2 regions of the Cytobacillus spartinae genome follow, and region 1 is predicted to be linked to the other one. Evidence: riboswitches for the same ligand, from Rfam matches in the RefSeq annotation. Region 1 holds a riboswitch; the other holds the start of a gene.
What was found. A riboswitch is a leader RNA that binds a small molecule or an ion and turns the genes downstream of it on or off. The one in region 1 is predicted to bind FMN.
Positions count from the first base shown of each region.

Region 2: another riboswitch for FMN. It lies ahead of ribD (bifunctional diaminohydroxyphosphoribosylaminopyrimidine deaminase/5-amino-6-(5-phosphoribosylamino)uracil reductase RibD); the one in region 1 lies ahead of ACFYKX_RS18705 (ECF transporter S component).

Region 1 covers NZ_JBIACK010000010.1:166,611-177,592, reverse strand. The annotation lists gene ACFYKX_RS18730 (LysM peptidoglycan-binding domain-containing protein) at 1-377, opposite strand, end outside; gene ACFYKX_RS18725 (CPBP family intramembrane glutamic endopeptidase) at 370-981, opposite strand; gene ACFYKX_RS18720 (RecQ family ATP-dependent DNA helicase) at 1,050-2,537, opposite strand; gene ACFYKX_RS18715 (helix-turn-helix domain-containing protein) at 2,534-3,586, opposite strand; gene ACFYKX_RS18710 (ferredoxin) at 3,874-4,122, shown strand; gene ACFYKX_RS18705 (ECF transporter S component) at 4,292-4,873, opposite strand; FMN riboswitch at 5,066-5,202, opposite strand; gene ACFYKX_RS18700 (manganese-dependent inorganic pyrophosphatase) at 5,369-6,304, shown strand; gene serA (phosphoglycerate dehydrogenase) at 6,941-8,515, shown strand; gene ACFYKX_RS18690 (peptidoglycan DD-metalloendopeptidase family protein) at 8,582-9,550, opposite strand; gene ACFYKX_RS18685 (negative regulator of sigma-X activity) at 9,989-10,982, opposite strand, start outside.
Region 2 covers NZ_JBIACK010000008.1:6,006-16,987, reverse strand. The annotation lists gene ACFYKX_RS15590 (patatin-like phospholipase family protein) at 1-628, shown strand, start outside; gene ACFYKX_RS15585 (GNAT family N-acetyltransferase) at 672-1,169, opposite strand; gene ACFYKX_RS15580 (hypothetical protein) at 1,323-1,526, shown strand; gene ACFYKX_RS15575 (hypothetical protein) at 1,648-2,430, shown strand; FMN riboswitch at 2,526-2,674, shown strand; gene ribD (bifunctional diaminohydroxyphosphoribosylaminopyrimidine deaminase/5-amino-6-(5-phosphoribosylamino)uracil reductase RibD) at 2,822-3,916, shown strand; gene ribE (riboflavin synthase) at 3,919-4,572, shown strand; gene ACFYKX_RS15560 (bifunctional 3,4-dihydroxy-2-butanone-4-phosphate synthase/GTP cyclohydrolase II) at 4,621-5,814, shown strand; gene ribH (6,7-dimethyl-8-ribityllumazine synthase) at 5,854-6,318, shown strand; gene ACFYKX_RS15550 (EAL and HDOD domain-containing protein) at 6,673-7,914, shown strand; gene dapF (diaminopimelate epimerase) at 8,164-9,150, shown strand; gene ACFYKX_RS15540 (hypothetical protein) at 9,177-9,578, shown strand; gene ACFYKX_RS15535 (DNA ligase D) at 9,599-10,982, opposite strand, start outside.

The sequences.
Region 1 (10,982 bases):
TCTGTTTCCTCTATTTCTTCCGTTTCCTTATTTGTTTCCTCTTCACCATTGCTTTCAGCCTCTTCGTCTATTTCTATATCGACACGTTCGTATCCACCAGTATCACTATTCACAATATTGTCAGCACCTAATCTCTGTTTTTCATTATAGGTATAGATACTAAAAATGATGATTGGCAATAGAATAAAGAATAAAACTAGGAGACGAATGATTGGATATTTTAATTTCCACTTTGTTTTCTTACGCTTTTGGTTATGAACTTCGCTACGTGGCGGAAGCTTTTTGGATGCTCTTGAAGACCTAGGTTTCTCCTTTATTTGTTCAATCTTATTCCTCAATCGTTCTGCTTGATCTCGATTTTGTTCATCGTTATTCATGTTCTATCACTTCCTGTTCATCAAGCTTCTTTTTGTTAGAGAACTTAATCACTATACCAAGTAAGAAATCTATAACGAAATGCATAAAAATGGTCACAAGTAGGTTCCCTGTTAATAGATAAATATAACCAATAAAGAAACTTAACACGATAATATTAGTAAATAAAAACCAATTAAACAGGTACCTGTAATGAATGAGTGCAAAAATAATGCTAGATACGAACAAGCCAAAGTGGGTTTGTAGTACTCCCCTAAACAAAATCTCTTCTGTCGTTGCAACCATTATCGAAATTAAAGCAATTTGTAAAATACTTTTGTTTGCAAACAGTTTCTTATTCAACCCACCATCATCATAATAAGATTTTGGAAGAATTCTCATTAGACCTATATCTAAAAGCACTACCAGTAGTCCAGCTAGTCCTCCAACATATAAGATGGTAGGGTCTGTCCAAACAAAAAGACTATCAAATTCTGTAAAACTTTCGAATAGAAAAATTCCAAGAATAAAAGATATAACCACTAACAAAATTTGTGTGGCCATAAGGTGGAAAATTAGCTCACGATCGCTAAGGTCATTAATTAAGTCACTGTATTTATTCTTCATATTTGCGCTCTCTTATTTTATTGGTTCTGCCAAATCTATGCTGGTAGCCTCATACACACTAACTTACATTACTTCTTAAGAATAGCCGATAAGTAATCTTTCCAATGAAATTGAAATGAGGGTTCCTGATCTAGTTTCTCTCTTTTGTTATATTGTTCAAACTGAATCCCACATCTATCACAGCAATTGGTTATCTCCATTTTCTTCTGTTCGTCAAAATATTTCAAGATTTTTTCTCTTCGACATTCAGTAGATTGTGTCCAATTTTTTACCTCTGCAATTTTTTTCCGCTTAATGGTATTTCTATTTTGAATGAAGATTTTAAAGTTATTAAGACCCTCTTTTAAACTGGTCTGATCCAAATCAAGATTTATGATATAGTCAAAAATTAATCGCCATTGGGTATCTGTAAAACCAGCTAACGACCGTATGTCTGCTTCAGACTGCGCAAGCATGGAATGTCCATGTTCACCCATCCATTCAAATAACCAGTCAATTTGGGCTTCAGAAGGCAATTCATTGTCGATTAACTGAAGAGGAAGCTGTTCATCACCAGGAACATATAAGAGAATGGCAACACTAGCCTCTCCATCTCTTCCAGCCCTTCCGATCTCCTGGAGATAGGATTCAATCTGTAGTGGCATGTGGTAATGAATAACGAACCGAACGTCTTCTTTGTTTATCCCCATTCCAAATGCACTGGTAGCACAAATAACATCTAATTCACCCTTTAAAAATTGCTGTTGAATTAGAATCCTGCTTTCCTGTTCTAAACCACCATGGTAGGCCATTACTTTTCTATTTCCATTAGACTTTAATAACTCCGCTGTTTCTTCAGCTAACTTTTTACTAGAAAAGTAGATGATTCCCGGCCCTTGTAGATATTCGACTAGTTCAACAACTCTTCTCTGTTTATCCAGGACTTCGTTCAGGGTTTCAACTTTCATTGAGATATTTGGGCGATCTACAGAGAAGATATGTTCTTTCCAATCTTCTAGATGAAGCGAACTCACAATATCTCTGACAACATCTGATGTGGCTGTCGCAGTTAAAGCTAATGTTAATGGATTGCCCACCTTTTCCCTGATAGCTCCTAATTTCCTATATTCTGGTCTAAAATCAAATCCCCATTGAGAGATACAATGGGCTTCATCAATTACAAATAAACCAATTTTAAGACGTTTGAGCCTATCCAACACATGATCTAACCCTAGCATTTCAGGAGAAATATATATAAATTTATAGTTATTCAGGTTGTTAAGAATTTGCCTTTTATCAGGCCAGCTTAAAAAGGAATTAATGGCAACAACCCTTTTTTCTCCTCTTATTTTCATTTGCTCAACCTGGTCCTGCATCAATGATAAAAGAGGTGAAACAATGATTACTTGTCCTTTTAGTAAATATCCTGGTAGTTGGTAACAAAGAGATTTTCCGGTCCCTGTTGGAAGCATGGCCATCGTATGCTGACCATCTAGTATAGAGGAAATGATTTCCTTCTGACCAAGCTTAAAAGTTCGAAATTTAAAATGATTGTAAAGTACCTCTTCTATTTTCATTTTCCATCTCCACTTTTTGCTATAACTAAGCGAATTTCAAAGTAATCCGCTTCTTTAACGTATTCACGAATATACCTCAATTGTTTTGACGGGACCTTTTTAGCAGCCTCTAAGATTTTCTCCTGTTTATTTCCATCTACATAAGGCTCAATATCAAACTCCTTAATATTAAGGGCAAGTTCAACAATATGGTCTTCTATCGTATTTTTCTTTAATCTACGCATGATGGCAATTTGTTCTACTGTATATCCTCTACTAATCAATTCATAAGTTCTTTTTGTTGAATGTGTAAGCGGTACGTCATCCTGTAAATCCTCAACCATTGAACTAAGAATTGGTAATTTAGTTTTATTTCCATGAATGCACTTTTGCATATCATGTAATAAGCTCAGTAATTGAAAATGATATAAACTGTATTCCATATCCAATACTTCACAAGCCTGCTCTTTCGTACGACCTATCGTGTTATACCCTGTTAACCTAACCACTAATACAGATGGGTCTATTGCATTTTTTTTGTTAAAACAAAATACCAATTCATCGTACAGTCTCTGAGATAGCTCTTTTCGATTGATATCAGTATGAACTAAAAAATTCTTCATCCAAAGCTGGACCTGTTTATTTCTCTGAATAGGAAAGTAGTTTGTTTCACTATGTGCAAGATTAGAAGCCACCTGAACAAATAGGGACAATCTTTCCCAAAATCGTTCACTGCCTTGATACTGCCAGCCGTTTAAATGTTCTAAAAAGGGGTATTGTGTAAAAAGATTCCTAATTAGTTCCATGCCCTTTTCAGAGAGTATATAGTGATGTTCATTGCTTTTAATTAATAGTTGGTCCTGTACAGACTCCTTAATGAATTCATCAAGGTCATTTCTAGTTACTTGACGGTACGTATTAAAAAAGGGAGAAAGTTGAAAAAGGTGAGCATCCTGGATCGTTTGAGAGGACTTTTTACCGTTTAATAGGTGGTAAATGGAATAGATGGATCTCTCCCCTTCTATTTTATACAGACAGTAAAGAAGCACTTTATGTAAAATAATACCCACCTTTTTCCCTCCTGACCTTAAAGTTGTTATATTTAATACACTGAAGGTAATAATATTGTAGGAAAACAAAAAACATACCCTTATTTTATCATGAAACATTCATGATTGTTATTTGAACACTATTTTATTCTTGATTTAGCGAAAACCCTTGTGTGATAAGCATTCTCAATACTTTTTCTATTGAAAAGTTGTTGATTGAGATTTACAATAAGAAATGAGGGATGCGTTTCCACGAAATAATGGAATGCTATAAAGACAAATGTTTAATTTTTTGGGAGGTTTTTCACATGGCAAAATACACGATTGTAGACAAAGAAACATGCATCGCATGTGGTGCTTGCGGAGCAGCTGCACCAGATATTTATGATTACGATGATGAAGGTATTGCATTCGTAACACTTGACGACAACCAAGGGATCGTTGAAATTCCTGATGTACTAATTGATGATATGATGGACGCTTTCGAAGGTTGCCCAACTGATTCTATCAAAGTTGCTGACGAATCATTTGATGGTGACGCATTAAAGTTTGAATAGAGAATACTGAAGGATCCCCTCATAAAGGGGATTTTTTGTTTTTTCTAGGAGTTTGCTTTTCTCGTCGTTGAATAAATGAAGAAAAACTTAGTCTAAATAGGTCACCAATTACAAAAAAAGAGAATCACCCATTTTGAATGAGTGATTCTTCTTTTTTTTGAAAACAGCATTACGCACTCTTGTATGTTTCTTGCTTAACAATCCAAGTATTCATTCTAGTAAATAGTAACAAGAAGACTACTGAAATCAGAATTCCTTTGACTATATTAAACGGTAAGATAGCCGTTACGATTAGCTGTCTAGTTTCAACGGCAGACATAGCTGGTGCATTCAGGAAAAATGTATAGGCTGGAAGAATAGCAAAGTAGTTTAGAACACTCATTAAGATAGCCATTGTAACTGTACCGATAATTAATGCAAACGTCATTCCCTTATTCGTTTTCAGTTTCTGATACGCGTAGTAAGTAGGAACAACAAATAGAACTCCAGCTATAAAATTAGCAATATGACCTACAGGGACACCTGTAGCACTTCCTGTCATAAAGTAATCCAATACATTTTTTATTAATTCCACTAGAATTCCCGCCGCAGGTCCAAATATTAAAGCAGCCACCAATGCAGGAAGGTCACTAAAATCAATCATAAGAAACTGTGGAAATGGTGGGATTGGGAAGTTTAATAGCATTAAAATGTAAGACAAACTGCTAAGCATCCCAACTGTTACTAAAGCTCTTGTGTTAAGGGTTTTCATGTTTTCCTCTCTCCTTTTTAGGACCATATCTCCTTAAGAAGAAAAGTTCAGCAAAAATCAGGCACCTTGAATATTAATTAAGTAACTAAATAACTCAATTAAAAAACCCTCAAGTTTTCATCTTGAGGGAGTGTTTACAAAGGCACGCTTGAATAAACGTTCAACAAATATTTTTTTGAACGCCTGCAGAACCTCCACCTTCTCCCATCCAGACTTTACTGTCGGCTTTGGAATCGCACCAAATCCTGCCCAACAAACAGGCTCGCGGGCTTAGAGAAGAACTTCTCATCACCGCCGGTCGGGAATTTCACCCTGCCCCGAAGATAGACCAATTTTTATTTTTCAGATTTATTATATCTTATAAATCAATTTTTTTAAAGAAGTTGAATTGCTACTGATTTTTTTTTGAGGTTTGAGTCTGTTTTATGGTAAATTAATAGAGGAAATTATCAACATTCAAAACGATACATATTTCAATTTTCAAAGGAGATTATCATGGAAAAAGTACTTGTTTTTGGACATAAAAACCCTGACACAGATTCAATTTGTTCAGCCATTGCGTATTCTGAACTAAAAAACAAATTAGGTCTAGATTCAGAAGCTATTCGACTAGGGGAAATCAACGGGGAAACCAAATATGCATTAGAAACATTCGGTGCTGAAGTTCCTCGTTTAGTTGAAGCTGTTTCTAGTGAAGTAAATAGCGTTATTTTGGTGGATCACAACGAGCGCCAACAAAGTGCTAATGACCTTGATCAAGTAAAAGTGTTAGAGGTTATTGATCACCACCGAATTGCTAATTTTGAAACTAGTGACCCACTATACTATCGCGCAGAGCCAGTTGGTTGTACAGCAACCATTCTAAATAAACTTTACAAAGAACATGGAATCGAAGTTCCTAAGAATATTGCTGGTTTAATGTTATCGGCTATCATTTCAGATTCACTACTATTTAAATCACCTACTTGTACAGAGCAAGATGTAGCTGCAGCTAAGGAGTTAGCTGAAATTGCGGGAGTAGACGCTGATCAGTATGGACTAGAAATGCTAAAGGCTGGAGCTGATTTAAGTGATAAAACGATTGAACAGTTGATTTCACTAGATGCCAAAGAGTTCCAAATGGGAACAAAAAAGGTAGAAATTGCTCAAGTAAACGCAGTAGATGTAAATGATGTACTATCAAAACAAACAGAAATCGAAGAAGCTCTTAACAAAATCATTGCAGAAAAAAACCTAGATTTATTCCTATTTGTTGTAACGGATATTCTAAACAATGATTCTACTGCCATTGCGCTAGGGAATTCAACAAATGCCGTTGAAGAGGCATATGAAGTGACGCTTAATCAAAATACTGCTGTTTTAAAAGGGGTAGTATCACGTAAAAAACAAATCGTTCCAGTGCTGACAGATATCTTTAATAGCAGAGCATAATTTGAGACGTAGACAGTGAAGAAACTCGGGTTTCACGATTTTCTTTACTGTCTTTTTCAATAATGTAATGAAGGATAATTTCTTCTAAGAGTTCAAAAAAATGTCTTTCATAGCATGGATGAAGGACAATTTCTTCTAAAGTTTTAGAGAAATGTCTTTCATAACACGAAAAAGGCCAATATCACACACTTGATTTGCGTTTAACTAGGAGTTCCGACTAGCCCCAGCAACAGCTTATGTCGAAGGAGAAATTCACCTCTAATTCTTCCCAAAAGGCTCCGTAAATCCCCACTAGAGGAACTGATTGTTGTAAAACAGGCAGTTTGTCTTTTTCTTGAATTACCATCCCCGTTGGTAAACACTTGAAGTAGAACTCACCCATACTACAATTTAGTAAAGAGAAAAAGTTCTCTATGCCCCCTTCAACACTTTCAACCCCTGACATTTCTAGTCTGTTTTTTTTGCTTTATATAAGCACTTCCCAGCAAAAAAATTTTAACAAAATCGGTAAGGTTTTATAACGATTCAACTTAAAGCGCTTACATAAAATCTGAACATTTTTTTGCAATTGACATATAAATGTTCGTTAATGTAAAATAGTCAGAAAATTGATGTTATTGGGTGGGTGATTTTTTTATGTATCAGATATTGGTAGCTGATGCAATTAATGCAGAGGGATTACAGCCCCTGTTAGAGTATAAAGATGCTGTAATCATTGAGAAAAAAGTGACTGATCCTGAGGTGGAGCTTGAAAAAATAGATGCTCTTTTAGTAAGAAGTGCTACTAAAGTAACCGAAGAATTATTTGAAAAAATGCCTCAGTTAAAAATTGTTGCTCGAGCAGGAGTCGGTGTTGATAATATTGATGTTAATGCAGCAACGAAGCGCGGAGTTATCGTTGTTAATGCTCCTGATGGCAATACGATTTCTACCGCTGAGCATACCTTTGCTATGATGGCTGCACTAATGAGAAATATTCCTCAAGCCCATCAATCTGTTAAAAACCTAGAATGGAAAAGAAATGAATTTGTTGGAAATGAACTATATGGAAAAACATTAGGTATTCTTGGTATGGGTAGAATCGGAACCGAGTTGGCTAAACGATCGAAAGCATTTGGCATGAATGTTCAGGTGTTTGATCCATTTTTAACAAACGAAAGAGCTAGTAAATTAGGCGTGCAAAATAGCTCCTTAGATGAAGTTCTAGAACATGCAGATATCATCACTGTTCACACCCCTTTAACCGCAGAGACAAAAGGTCTCATAAACGAAAAAGCATTAAGTAAGACAAAAAAAGGTGTATACTTTTTGAATTGTGCTCGAGGTGGCATCATCGATGAGGATGCTCTAGCAACCTTTATTGGTAACGGACATGTTGCAGGTGCAGCCTTAGATGTTTTTGAAGTAGAGCCACCAGGTGAATATCCACTATTTAAATTTGATAATGTCATTGTAACCCCACATCTCGGTGCATCAACTAGAGAAGCTCAATTAAACGTTGCTACACAAGTAGCTAAAGAAGTAAGAATGTTCTTTGAAGATAAACCAGTATCTAATTCCATCAATCTACCAGCAATGTCAAAAGATATCTTTGAAAGAATACGACCTTTTCATTATTTAGCGAAACAAATTGGGTCGACTTTATCTCAGTGTATAAATGAGGGAATCCAAGAGATTTCAATCACGTTCTCTGGAAGTGTTACTGATTTAGAAACAACCTATTTAACAAAAGCCCTTCTATCTGGGTTCTTCAAGAATCGAATTGATATTTATGTGAATGAAGTAAATGCTTTACTCACTGCTAAAGAACGTGGAATTACTGTAGGCGAGAAAATTTCCACGAATTCTTTTGGTTACGCAAATTGCATTTCTGTTACAGCTAAGAGTGAGACTCGTCAGTTTACGATTAGGGGTACTTTTATAGATCACTATGGTCCTAGAATTGTTTATTTGAATGATTTTAATATTGATTTTTATCCTGAAGGAAATCTTCTATACATTCAACACATGGACCGACCTGGAGTAATTGGACGTGTAGGGAAAATACTTGGCGATCATTCAATAAACATTGCTACGATGCAAGTAGGGAGAAAGCAGGTAGGTGGAGAAGCGATCATGATTCTTTCATTTGATAAACCTATCGATGATATCGCAGTTAACAAGTTGAATGAACTTGACGATATTGTATCCATGAATCATATACTTTTATAAGTTAATGCTTTTTTAGTCGGAGGGGAAAACCTCCGACTTTTTTATTCGTATGTGACTTAACTTCAATCACTCATTTTGAATGATGAGTAATACTTGTTGTGGGTGAATAACTTCATTAGTTAATCGATTGATTTCCATAAGCTGCTGAACGGTTGTTCCCGTTTTCTGGGCAATCGATGACAGGTTATCAAACGGTTGAACAATATATTGGTTTTTAGAAATTCGTTGAATCTTTAATGTCTGACTTGGTACGATTTGATCACCTTGAATTTGATTTGAAGCTTGTATACTCTCAATTGTAGTATGATATTGTTCTGCAATGGACCATAGAGTTTCACCAGGCTGAACCACATGTTCTAATTGATCTGCTTCTACCTCAACTTCTTCAGACGCTATTGCCACTTCTTCAAATTCTTCCATGAAATGTCCATAATTGAGCTCTGCACCTTCGTATAATCGGATTCTTCCAATCGTCTCTAAGGCTTCTTTAGAGTATGTATCCTCATTGAACGCCAGAACAGTCTGGCCAACTTCTACTTCATTTAACACAACTACAGGATCAATTACATTCTCTTTATTAATGGTCCATTCCGATTGATGAACTTCGAAGTGAAGATGCACACCAGAAGAATCTCCTGTGCTTCCCATGTTCCCGATTATATCCCCTTGAATAACCTCTTGGCCTTCATCTACATTTCTCGTTTTTAAATGAGCATAGACTGTTTCCAACCCATTTGCATGTTTGATAAACACCACATTCCCGTAAGAATACGAGTAATATGCTTTTGAAACTACCCCATCATCTACTGTATAGACGGGAGCTCCGTACGATCCAGCAATATCAATCCCTTTATGTTTTCCGTGTCTTGTTCCAAACGTATCTGTTATAAGACCATCGGACGGCCAAATCCAATGTGCAGTTTTATCTTTAATGGATATTTCTTCTGCTTGAGAGTGTTTCCCTCCGAGAAAGAGTAAGCTGATACAAAGTGCCATTATACCCGCAATAATCAAACGCCTTATGTAATCTCGCATGGTTTTTCCTCCTTGTTCTTGTACTCTCTAAATTCACCATATGAATGCATGTACTTTTTTAGAACAACTTGTATGGTACTTACCTAAAAAGCACTATTCTAAAAAAGAAAGTACAATAAAGAATAGACATTAACAGTTACTCTTCTGTCACTAAGGCTGTTTTCGCATAGATTTTTGCTACTCGAATATGGTCTCCAGCACGGATTCTATGCTGCTTCGTGGCGTCTTTTCTTCCTTAAACAAGAAACAGCACCCTAGTCCTTTTTAAAAGCAATTTTAAGTATTTAAATAGCAACAAAATTTACGAATAGAGCCTTCACTAAAAACACATTTGTTATTATTAGGGTAAAGTGAATTTTTTTATGCAAAAATAGGAAAAAAAGATCAGCAAATGAATGCTGATCTTTTTTTGAGATGCCTATTTATATGACTTGAGGCTTATTCCATAATATATTTCTTATTAGGAGCAACTGGAACCTTCCACTCTTCGTTAAAAACAAATTTTCCAGCTTGTTCAGTTGGTGCATTTTCAATCTTCACTTTCTTAAAGTCAAAATCCTTAGCCGTTAAAAGAATGGCTTCTACCATATAAGTTATCTTAGAGCTATCCCCTAATTCAGATTGATCTTCTAGACGAATAACAATCAGTTCCTTAGTAGGCGTATCAACTTCAAATTCAAGATTAGATGGTATTGAGGCCTTCAATCCATGTGTTTCAATGTCATTCTTCATTGCTTCTAGTGCCTCTTCTAGACTTTCATGTGTATCTAAGTAAGGGACTAGATAAGGAACGCTGCCTTCAAATGGATAGTAAAAATAATAAGCATGGTTCGTATCTACTTGTGGTGTATATTCATTCAAGACCCCTGTGTTCCCCAACATGATTCCACGATTACCTTCTGTAGAAAGAATGACCTTATCAATATTTAACATGTTTAAAGAATCATTTAATACCTTCTTAAAAGCATTTTCAGATGCTGCACCATCCCCATAGTAGTGCCCTTCAGGTACATCAACTAATAATTCATTCACATCTTCATTATATTCGAGTGTCGCATTTAAAGGATAATACTCACTCAAACCCCATTCTTCTTCCTTAAGCTTTGGCATCGCTTCAGTAAAAAGCTCAAACTTAGTTTTTCCTTCTTCCTTTGGAACAGTTATACTAACAGGAACCGCAATTTGCGCGTTCTTATCCGGAATCGCAAATGTAAGAACCTCTTGGTCTTCCATTATGTCCTCTTCATAAAGAGCTGTATGCGAATCAGCTACGAAAGATTTGTGTGTAGCGTCTCCATCACTTACTTCTACAGAGTCCATAGCAACATCGTTGGTCTCTTCTTCTATTACTTCTTCATTTTCTTTCATCATGGACATTTCCATTTTGGCTTCTTCAGAGCCAGCCGACTCATTTGTACTTTCCATAGACTGG
Region 2 (10,982 bases), on a different contig from region 1:
TAATTATTTCAAAAGACGTGAGTTATTTGGAATGGATTTTATTTTTGATGAAATTCCACACAAACTAGTTCCCTATGATTATCATGCTTTTTATAGTAATCCAACTGAATTTGTCATCGGAACAACTGATTGTTTGACTGGAGAACCAATTTATTTTGGAAAAAAGGATTATGAAAAGGATGTATTGACCGTTTTAAAAGCGTCTAGTTCTTTACCTTTTGTAGCCTCGGAAATAAAATTCAAGGATAGAATCCTTTTAGACGGTGGAATTAGCGATTCAATTCCCATTAAGAAAGCTGAAAAAGATGGGTTTAAGAAGAACATTGTCATCCTAACAAGAAATGTAGGATACACGAAGCAACCATCTAAATTTCATTTTTTCGTTAAAAAGAAGTACCCACATTATCCGAAGCTCCAAGAAGCGATGATCAACCGCTATCAAAAATATAACGACACGATTTCTTACCTAGAACGTGAGGAGCAAAAAGGAAATGTGATGATCATTCGACCTCAACATCCAGTGGAAGTGGGCAGAATGGAAAGAAATCCTATAAAGTTGGAAAGATTATACCAACAAGGCTATCAGGACGCCCAAAACCTAAAGGGGAAATTACTTGAATGGTTATAACCGGTTCATCCTATGAGGATGACCGGTTTTTCCTTTAAAGACGTTATTCTCCTAACCATTTATACATGTAAAACTCATCCTCTGGAACACCATCAATGATAAGTGAACCTATCTTTTCCCCTTCAATCATAAAGCCCATCTTCTTATAAAGATGTAATGCCGCTTCATTTCTTTTGATAACGGTTAGTTCCAATCTTTTTAATTTCTTTTCTCCAGCCCAGCGAAAGACTTCCTGAAAGAGATTTTTCCCGACTCCCATCCCACGATAGTCTGCATGGATGCCTACTACAATATAGGCAGAGTGTTGTGTTCTTCTAACCGTGTTTCCAAGAACCATCATATACCCAACAAGTTGATGGTCCTTTTCAGCTACAAAAATCGTAGAGTTAGGATCTTTTAGGAACCGTTCTATTCTCTGTCTTTCTTTCTCCTCTGAAGAATCACGTTCTCCCCCTTCAAATAACATGAACCCAGATTCATCTACATGCTTTAATAATGGAAGGAATTGACCCGCATCCTCAAGTGTTATCTCTCTAATCATATGTTCACCTCTTTAAATTTGTAATAGGTATCAAAAGTATATGTTTTTACCTATCTATTCGCAATCAAAATAATAGAAAAAATATACAAATCTAGCATTTTTAAAAACCAAAACGAATAAAGTATAGAAAGAATCCATCGAAAGGGGATTAATATGTGGCAATGGATCTTAATTATACTTGCACCTTTTATTGTATTGGCTCTAGTAGAAGAAACGGTTCAAGGCTCTGTTCATAGATATGTTAATGGACCATCAAAACTAGAATTAAAAATGAAAGTATATGCTAAAAAGTTAATTACTAAATCAAAAGAGACTTTTACAAAGATAAAACGAAAGAAACATAAGGAAAAAGAGTAATTTACTTGTGTTGTGATAACTCCTTTTGTATTAGTTATCAAATAATGTAAGCACTTTTTTTAGAAAACCTAAGAAAGCCCACTATGAAAAATAGTTATTTATAAAAATGAGGAGAACGAAAATGAATATTCAGCAATTTTATCAACAGGCTGCGAATGTTTCCTTAAATGCTAGTTTAGCTTCGTTTATACCTCCTATCATCATTTTAACGTTAGGAGTGTTGGTTCTTCCAAATGGAAATATCATATTATTTATACTGCCGTTTCTGCTATACAGTTTTTTCTGTTATCAATCCTATTTACTTAATAAGGAACGCTCGTTAGGAATTCATCCATATCATTTAGTAAAGGAGCTGGAATTCACATCTTTGTTAGATCAACAAAATCTCCTCTTCTCGTTTATGCCTGCACCGTCATTAAGAATGGTTTTCTTCCACACTACAGGTCAATATGGGGGAGAACTTAAGGATGTAGAATACTCTGGGTATAGGTGGTTTTTACCTTATTTTGCTGATAAAAGGCTTCCAAGAAATTATGGTTTGTATAACGATCAGCAGCAGTTACTGGCAACGTTTAAAAGAAAAGGTAGAAAAATGATAGTCATGGATTCAGAAGAGGAACGTATTATTACCTTACTTTGGTCTAACCATAAGGTATGTTTGATCGAACCGAGTCACACCAAAATAGAAATTGATTCCGCAGCACTTTATATCGATTCAAAATATTACAATGAACAGGGTTCTATGATTGCTCGTGTGCGAAAAGGCTTAATGCCTCTAGAATGGGGAAAAGTATTCAAAGACAGCAATACGCCTGTTTTGTCTTTCGACAAGGATACAACACTACAAGAGAAAATGATCATTTTCTCTTCATTGATATTTCAATACAGTTATTCCAACCATTAAATCTTAAACGTATTGTTTTTTTATAATTTATAAATTTACAGATATAATATTTGTCGATTAATCGGTTTCATGCTATTATTCACTTAATCGAATAGGATTTCCTTCGGGGTAGGGTGAAATTCCCAACCGGCGGTGATGAGGGTTCGTCCTCTTAGTCCGTGACCCGGTTTCATGTTGTATGAAAACGGTGGATTTGGTGAAATTCCAAAGCCGACAGTTAAAGTCTGGATGGGAGAAGGAAAAAGTAGCTTGTGTTAAAAATATTGATTTTTAACGCTTATTTAGTCATGCTTTATTACCCCGTACTTTTTTAAAAGTATGGGGTTTTTATGTTGCAAATGGATGAAAAATGGAGAATACATAACAGCTAAAGGAGGTAATGGTTACGGATATTCAAGATTTAGAATACATGCGTCTTGCAATCTCTTTAGCTCGTGCAACAATCGGCCAGACGAGTCCAAACCCTAGTGTGGGTGCAGTTCTGATTAAAGATGGTCGACTGATTGGTTCGGGTGCCCATTTAAAAGCAGGTACGCCTCATGCAGAAGTTCACGCGATTCAAGCTGCAGGTGAGAACGCAAGAGATGGCATTTTATACGTTACACTAGAGCCTTGTAGCCATTTTGGAAAAACACCGCCTTGTGCTGACCTTATTATTAAGTCAGGAATCAAGAAAGTATTTGTGGCCACACTTGACCCAAACCCCCTTGTAGCTGGTAATGGAATTAAAAAGCTAAAAGAAGCGGGAATCGAAGTTCATGTCGGTCTAGGGGAAGACGAGGCTAAAAAGCTAAATCATTCATTTTTTCATTTTATAAAAACAAACACTCCATTTGTAACAATAAAAGCTGCCGTCTCTTTAGATGGAAAGACTGCAGCGAAAACAGGTGATAGTAAATGGATTACCTCTCCAGAATCCAGATTAGATGTTCACCAGTTACGTCATGAGCATGACGCGATACTTGTAGGTATCAACACGGTTTTAAACGATGATCCTCTCCTGACCACCAGACGACCCCAAGGTGGAAAAAACCCCATTCGTATTGTTTTAGATACGCATCTAAAAACACCTATTCATTCACAGTTGGTTCAAGATCAATCTGCCAAGACCATTATTTTTACTAGCAAAGATGTTGATTCTAAGAAAGTAGAAGAATTAACTGGTCAAGGTGTTGAAATTATCTCTTTTCATACAACGAATATACCGATAAAGGAAATGTTAAAAGTACTTGGGGAAAAGAAGATTATGTCCCTTCTTGTAGAAGGTGGTTCTGAGATTCATGCATCCTTTATTGAAGAAGGAGCCTTCCAGCAAGTGATTCTTTATATAGCCCCTAAAATTATTGGTGGAAGGTCTGCGATTCCATTTGTAGGCGGAGAAGGACCTGAGCTGGTGGAGTACAGCAAAAAACTTGAATTTGTATCGTTTGAAAAGGTTGGTCCTGACTTAAAACTTATTGCGAAACCTCTTGTAGAGGAGGATTAGAAATGTTTACAGGAATTATCGAAGAATTAGGAACGATTAAAAAGATTTCCAAACAAGGGAACACCATGGTACTTAGCATAGCTGCGAAGAAAGTGACCGAGGATCTTAAGTTAGGGGATAGTATTGCAGTGAATGGTGTCTGTTTAACGGCAACAGACTTTAGCAAAGAGTATTTTCTGGTAGATGTTATGCCTGAAACATTTAAGAGTACATCCCTATCGTCATTAAAGGAAGGAACCCTTGTTAATTTGGAGAGAGCCATGTCATCCAACGGACGATTTGGAGGTCATTTTGTAACTGGTCATGTTGACGGAATCGGACAAATTATTAAAAAAACTCCGAAAGAAAATGCTATATATGTTGATATAACCCTCCCTAAGGAATATAGTCATCTGACTATATTAAAAGGGTCAGTTGCAATCGATGGAACTTCTTTGACCATATTTGGATTAACCGATCGTCAACTAACGGTTTCCATTATTCCGCACACGGCAAATGAAACCGTACTAGGGCTTAAAAAAGCAGGCGATATTGTAAATTTGGAGTTTGATATGATTGCTAAATACCTTCATTCGTTTATATCTAAAGATAAAAGTGAGAGTAATGGCTCAACAGGGATTTCAAAAGAGTTTTTAAAAGAAAATGGTTATTTATAATGTTTCTAGCTATTATGAACCAGAGCCTAAAAGAAAGAGGTGTCTTTCATGTTTAATACGATAGAAGAAGCGATTAAGGACTTAAAAGAGGGTAAGATAGTTATCGTTTGTGATGATGAAGATCGCGAAAATGAAGGAGACTTTGTTGGTATTGCAGAGTTTGTAACTCCCGAGATGATTAATTTCATGGCAAAAGAGGGAAGAGGACTCATTTGTACACCAATTGAAGAATCACTAGCTGAAAAGCTGGATCTGAGTCCAATGGTTGAAGTAAATACAGATAGCAAAGGAACAGCATTCACTGTGAGTATTGATCATGTCGATACAAAGACGGGAATTAGTGCATTCGAAAGATCTTATACAATTGAGAAATTAATGAACGAACAAGCAACTGCTAGTGAGTTCTCCCGTCCGGGACATATATTCCCGTTAGTTGCAAAACAAGGTGGGGTTCTAAGAAGAGCAGGGCATACTGAAGCGGCCGTAGATTTAGCGAGGCTTTCTGGAGCGAAACCAGCTGGAATCATTTGTGAAATCATGAATGATGATGGCACAATGGCCCGTGTAGATGATCTTACTGTTATAGCGGAGAAGTTTGACTTAAAAATGATTACCATAAAGGATCTAATCGAATATCGCTTAGATCATGATTCCTTGATTAAAAAAGAGATTGAAATTCAACTTCCTACAGAGTTTGGTGATTTTAAAGCTGTTGGTTTTACCAACACATTAGATGGAAAAGATCATATGGCCTTAGTAAAAGGAGAAATTACTGCTGATGAGCCTGTTCTTCTGAGAGTTCATTCTGAGTGCCTAACAGGTGATGTATTTGGTTCATACCGTTGTGACTGTGGACCTCAGCTAGAAGCAGCCCTTGCGCAAATCGAACAGGAAGGAAAGGGAATTCTTCTTTATATGCGTCAAGAAGGAAGAGGAATTGGTTTGCTTAACAAGTTGAAGGCCTATAAGCTCCAAGAAGAAGGTTACGATACAGTAGAAGCAAACCATAAGCTCGGATTTAAAGATGATTTAAGGGACTATGGTGTGGGTGCCCAAATATTAAGGGCGCTTGGTGTTAGAAAAATGCGTCTGCTCACAAACAACCCTAGAAAAATTGCTGGGTTAGGTGGTTATGGCTTAGAGGTAGTTGAACGAGTTCCGCTCCAAATGCCAGCAAAAGAAGAAAATGAAAAATACTTACAAACGAAAAAATCAAAGTTAGGACATTTACTTTCATTTTAATAATCCCATAATAGATGACCAAGAGGAGTGTATGATTTTATGAAAAAAGTATTAGAAGGTAATTTAGTAGGAACTGGCTTAAAGGTTGGAATTATTGTTGCACGTTTTAATGAGTTTATTACAAGTAAGTTACTTAGTGGTGCTGAGGATGCTCTAAAGCGCCACGGGGTAAATGATGAAGATGTAACCGTTATGTGGGTACCAGGTGCATTTGAAATTCCACTTGCAGCTAAGAAGTTAGCAGAGAAAGGTGAGTTCGACGCCATCATTACTTTAGGAACTGTTATTCGAGGAGCTACACCTCACTTTGACTTTGTAAGCAGTGAGGTCGCAAAAGGCGTAGCAAACACGGGATTACAAAGCGGTGTTCCAATTATCTTCGGAGTATTAACAACAGATTCAATTGAACAAGCCATTGAAAGAGCAGGAACAAAAGCAGGAAACAAAGGTTGGGAAGCAGCTGTTGGAGCCATTGAAATGGGTAACCTGTATCGTCAGTTTTAATTTTTCTAATTGACAGCCTTTAGTAAATCTAAAATACATTCATTAAAAATATATTTCAAAAAGAGTATCTTGTAAAAAAGGTACTCTTTTTAATTTGGGTGTATGGACCTATAAAAGATTTTAAGGAAAAAGACCATAAAAATTGAAAAAAATTAACATCTTTACATATTTCGACAACATCTTTTGGTCTATTTAGTTAAAATAAACGTATATTATTCCTATTTTTCATTTAATTATTGAAATAGTTTGTTTTAGTTATTAGTATGAATATAGGACTAAAGTCATTTAATGTTTGATTTTTAAATTAAATACCTAATAAGGTTTATAAAAAGAAGTAAATGTCGGGGGTCAAAAATGGAAGTATATGTAGCTAGGCAGCCAATTTTCAATATAAGCGAAGAGGTATTTGGATACGAGCTTCTGTATAGAAGTAATGAAGAAAACTCTTTTCCTAATATAAACGGGGATCAAGCTACTGCAGATGTTATCATTAATAGCTTCCTGAATATAGGTATTGATGAACTCTCAAATGGGAAGCCTTGCTTTATTAATTTCACAGCAAATCTTCTTCAATTGCGCTTGCCGACATACTTTAGACCTCGTGAAATTATTGTTGAAATCCTTGAGAGTGTAGAACCTAATCAGGAACTGATTGAGATTTGTAAGGAATTAAAACAACTAGGGTATCAAATTGCCCTAGATGACTTTGTGTTTAATGATCAAAATCCTTACTCTTATCAATTAATTAAATACGCTGATATTATTAAAGTGGACTTCCTTCATACGCCAAGAGAGATGCGCGAGACAGTTGAAACGTTCGCAAAAACATTAAAGCTAAAAATGGTTGCAGAAAAAGTAGAAACGAGAGAAGCATTTGAGGAAGCGAAGGAACGAGGGTATCACTACTTTCAAGGATATTTCTTTGCGAAACCGACCGTCGTATCTACTCATGATGTTCCAACCTATTTTCAATCCTATTTTGATATTATCCATAATCTCTCCATGACGGAGCCTAGTATTGATATCATCTCAGAATTGATTGAGAGAGACGTCTCGTTGTCTTACAAACTATTGAAACTTATTAATTCTCCTGCATTTCGTCCAAAGCACAAAATCAATTCAATTAGACAAGCAATTGTACTTTTAGGCTTAATTGAAATTCAGAAATGGATATATGTCCTAGCAGTCCGTGAAAACACGACAGATAAGAAGGAACTTGTTAAAGAGACAATCAACTTATGTTTAACGCGGGCTAAAATGTGTGAATCCGTTCAAAAGTTGAGGAAAAAAACAGCAGTAACAGCAGGTTACTTTATGACAGGAATGTTTTCATTAATGGATTCTATCATAGGGGTTCCAATGGAAAAACTCCTTCAAGATTTACCGCTTCAGGACGAAATTGTTGAAGCGTTAAAAGGGAATAGCAATCAATTTAGAGAAGTCCTTGATCTCGTCATTGCTGTGGAACGAGCTGAGTGGTGTGTGATAAGTGAAAAGTGTCAAACACTACAGATAGAAGAAAAGGATCTGTTTCTACTCTATGCAGACTCGATTAGTTGGACTAGAGATTTGATATTATCAGAAGTAACCTCATAATTTGCCTAACACTTGTCAAAAAATTGGCAAGTGTTTTTAGGTACTTTTATTGTAACTCGTACATTTGTAAATTAGAAGATAACACCGTAGGGAGAATATGACAGATAGGTGACATTTATCACAAATAATCAATGAACGAATACAAAAAGTGTTCGCTTTGTTCATGCTACGTTTTTTCCATTGAACAATACAATATTTTATGGCACTCTTAAATATATCATTTTGAAAACTTCTCGGAGGTGCAAGCCATTGGAAATCGAACTTATTAAATGTCATGGATCAGGTAATGATTTTCTACTAATAGATGAAATCTCCAACAATTATTCATTTACCGAAGTACAGCGTGCTGAACTTGCAAAAACACTTTGTAATCGTGAAAAAGAATTGGGGGCAGACGGAATTCTATATGTGATGAAAAGTGACAAAGCAGACGGGAGAATGCGCGTATTCAACACAGATGGATCTGAGGCATCCATGTGCGGAAACGGTCTTCGTTGTGTGGCACGTTATGTTTGTGAACTTTTAGAAAAAGATGAAGCCCTTATTGAAACCATGAAAGCAGATTTACTCGTAAAAAAAGAACAAGATGTTTACGAAGGAATTCCAACTTACTTGGTAGAAATTTCTCCGGTTTCTTTTAAGCTAGAGGATTTACCTTTACACTTAAATCAAGACACATTATTAAATGAAAAAATCCCATCACTCTCTGAACAATTAATATTCACTGCATTAGCTGTTCCAAACCCTCATCTTGTCTCCATTGTGGAGAAGCAAGATGTTGAATCTACTATTCAAAAAGAGTTAAGTGAGTTTGTTAACGGTCCTAATGAGTTATTCCCAGATGGGGTAAATGTTAGTTTTGTAAAACCACTCAAAAAAGGTCATATCTATGTTCGCACCTTCGAAAGAGGAGTAGGGTTCACGAATGCTTGTGGTACGGCCATGTCAGCTTCAACTCTTGTTACTTGTTTAAGTGGATTAAATGATTTCGAACAATCTGTAGAAGTATACAATAATGGCGGTAAGGTTAGATGTATCGTTCATAAGTTGAATGAGGAAACATTCAAAATTGATTTAATTGGCAATGCCACTTATGTGTATTCGACACTAGTGGACGTAGATCCCGATAATCCAACTACTTTCACTTGTGGAATGAAAAATGAATACTTGGACGAAAATGTGTTGTATTCAAAATTACAAGAAGATGTTAAGCAGTTCTTACAGGTAAATATGTAAGTAAGCTTGCCTAAAGAGGGATATTCATGTTATTTGAAACGATAATCGAACTATCGGTTAGAGCTGTTGGAGGATTCGTTGAAATTACTCTAATGTCATATGAACCAAAGTCAAGAGCAGAGAAAGTTCAAAAGCAGTTGGAGTCTTACCAGGGGAAAAGAGTCAAGATTAGAACGGGTGAAGTACTTCTTGGTGGGAAATTTCGGTTCGACGAGGTGCTTGACGTTGAGGCGTTTCATTCTACGTTAGACGGTGAAAATCTAAAATTAATAACAAATCAAGAACTTAAAACGACTATTACCATTCAAGGCAAATCAATTTCTAGATTTTATACGGGGAAAAAAAGCAATGCCCGCATTTGTATTAATACAAACGGAGTAGATTACTTAATTGAAGATGTAATGTTACAAGAATCCCTACAAAAATAAAGAGAGCTACAGTGCTCTCTTTATTTTTGTTGTTTTAGAAATTCAAGGACAGGGGAAAAATTTTGTTCTTCTTTGGCCTGGAAAAAAGATCTGAATGGGTCGCCGTGCTTGTTGATTCTTTTTAACATATTTGTCACTTGAAAATCCTCCATCCGCAAATCTTCACTTACCTCTTCCCAAAATAAAGGAGCAGCAATGGTTGCCTGTTTATTCCCTCTTGCCGAATAGGGAGCTATTATGGTTTTTCCCTCTGCATGCTGGATGTAATCAACATATAAGCGGTTACCTCTGTTCTTTTTCAATCGTTCAATCGTAAAAGACTCAGGCTCCTTAGATATAAGATACTCTGCAACAAATTCAGTGAACAATCTAGTGTCGCCATAGGTATATGTGTTCTCTGGTAATGGAATATATACTTGAAGCCCCTTATTCCCAGAAGTTTTAATAAAGCTAATGAGACCCAAGTGGTCTAGAACCTCTTTAATATAATTCGCAGCTTTGATAGCTAAATGGAAAAAGTCTCTTGAAGGTGGATCTAAATCAAATACAATCTCGCTAGGACCGTTGCTTGAAATGGTTTGAAAGGGAATATGAAATTCGAATGAAATTTGATTGCCCAACCACAAAAGTGTTTTTAAGTTATTACATACAATGTAATTAATCCCCTCATGAACCTCTGTACTGACAAAATCAGGTGCGTAATCGGGACAATTCTTTTGGTAGAAGGCCTCCCCAAATATCCCGTGCGGATAACGAATAACGGTCAATAATCTATTTTTTAGAAACGGAAGAAAGTAAGGGGACACCTCTCTTAAATAATGAATGAAGTCCATTTTTTTGACAGGGGGTGTTTCCCATAATGGCTTGTTAGGGTGAGTAATATCCACATCGGTAGGAAGGTTCTTTTGCTGCTGTATAAAATCTTCGTACTTACAATCCTTTGGTGTGAGATCGAACCGAAACCTTTCAAAATGAGGTTCCCGCATTTGCCCCTCATACATTTCTAAGTACTTAAGTTCCAGACAAATAGCTGGTTCTACATGGGTAAATTGTTGATCCTCACCCGTTTTATTTTGTTTAATAATTTGTGCTAAAGCCTGCTTCTCATCTGGTTTTATCCCAAATAAAAATAATCCAATTGGATGGATTTGATTTTCATTATAAACTGCAACATGAAAATACCCATTTGATTTCTCGTATGCAGTAACAAAACAAGAAACATATTTCCAATTTTTATATTTTAACCAAAGTGTGCTTCGCTTCCCTTCCTCCCACTTGTTTTTTAATTGTTTTGCAACAATTCCTTCTCCGTCATGAAGAACAACTTTCTCCCAAATTTCATCAAAGGACGTATAGGGAGGGATTAATTGTAGCAGTTGATTGCTTTTAGGGTCGGGAGTCGTT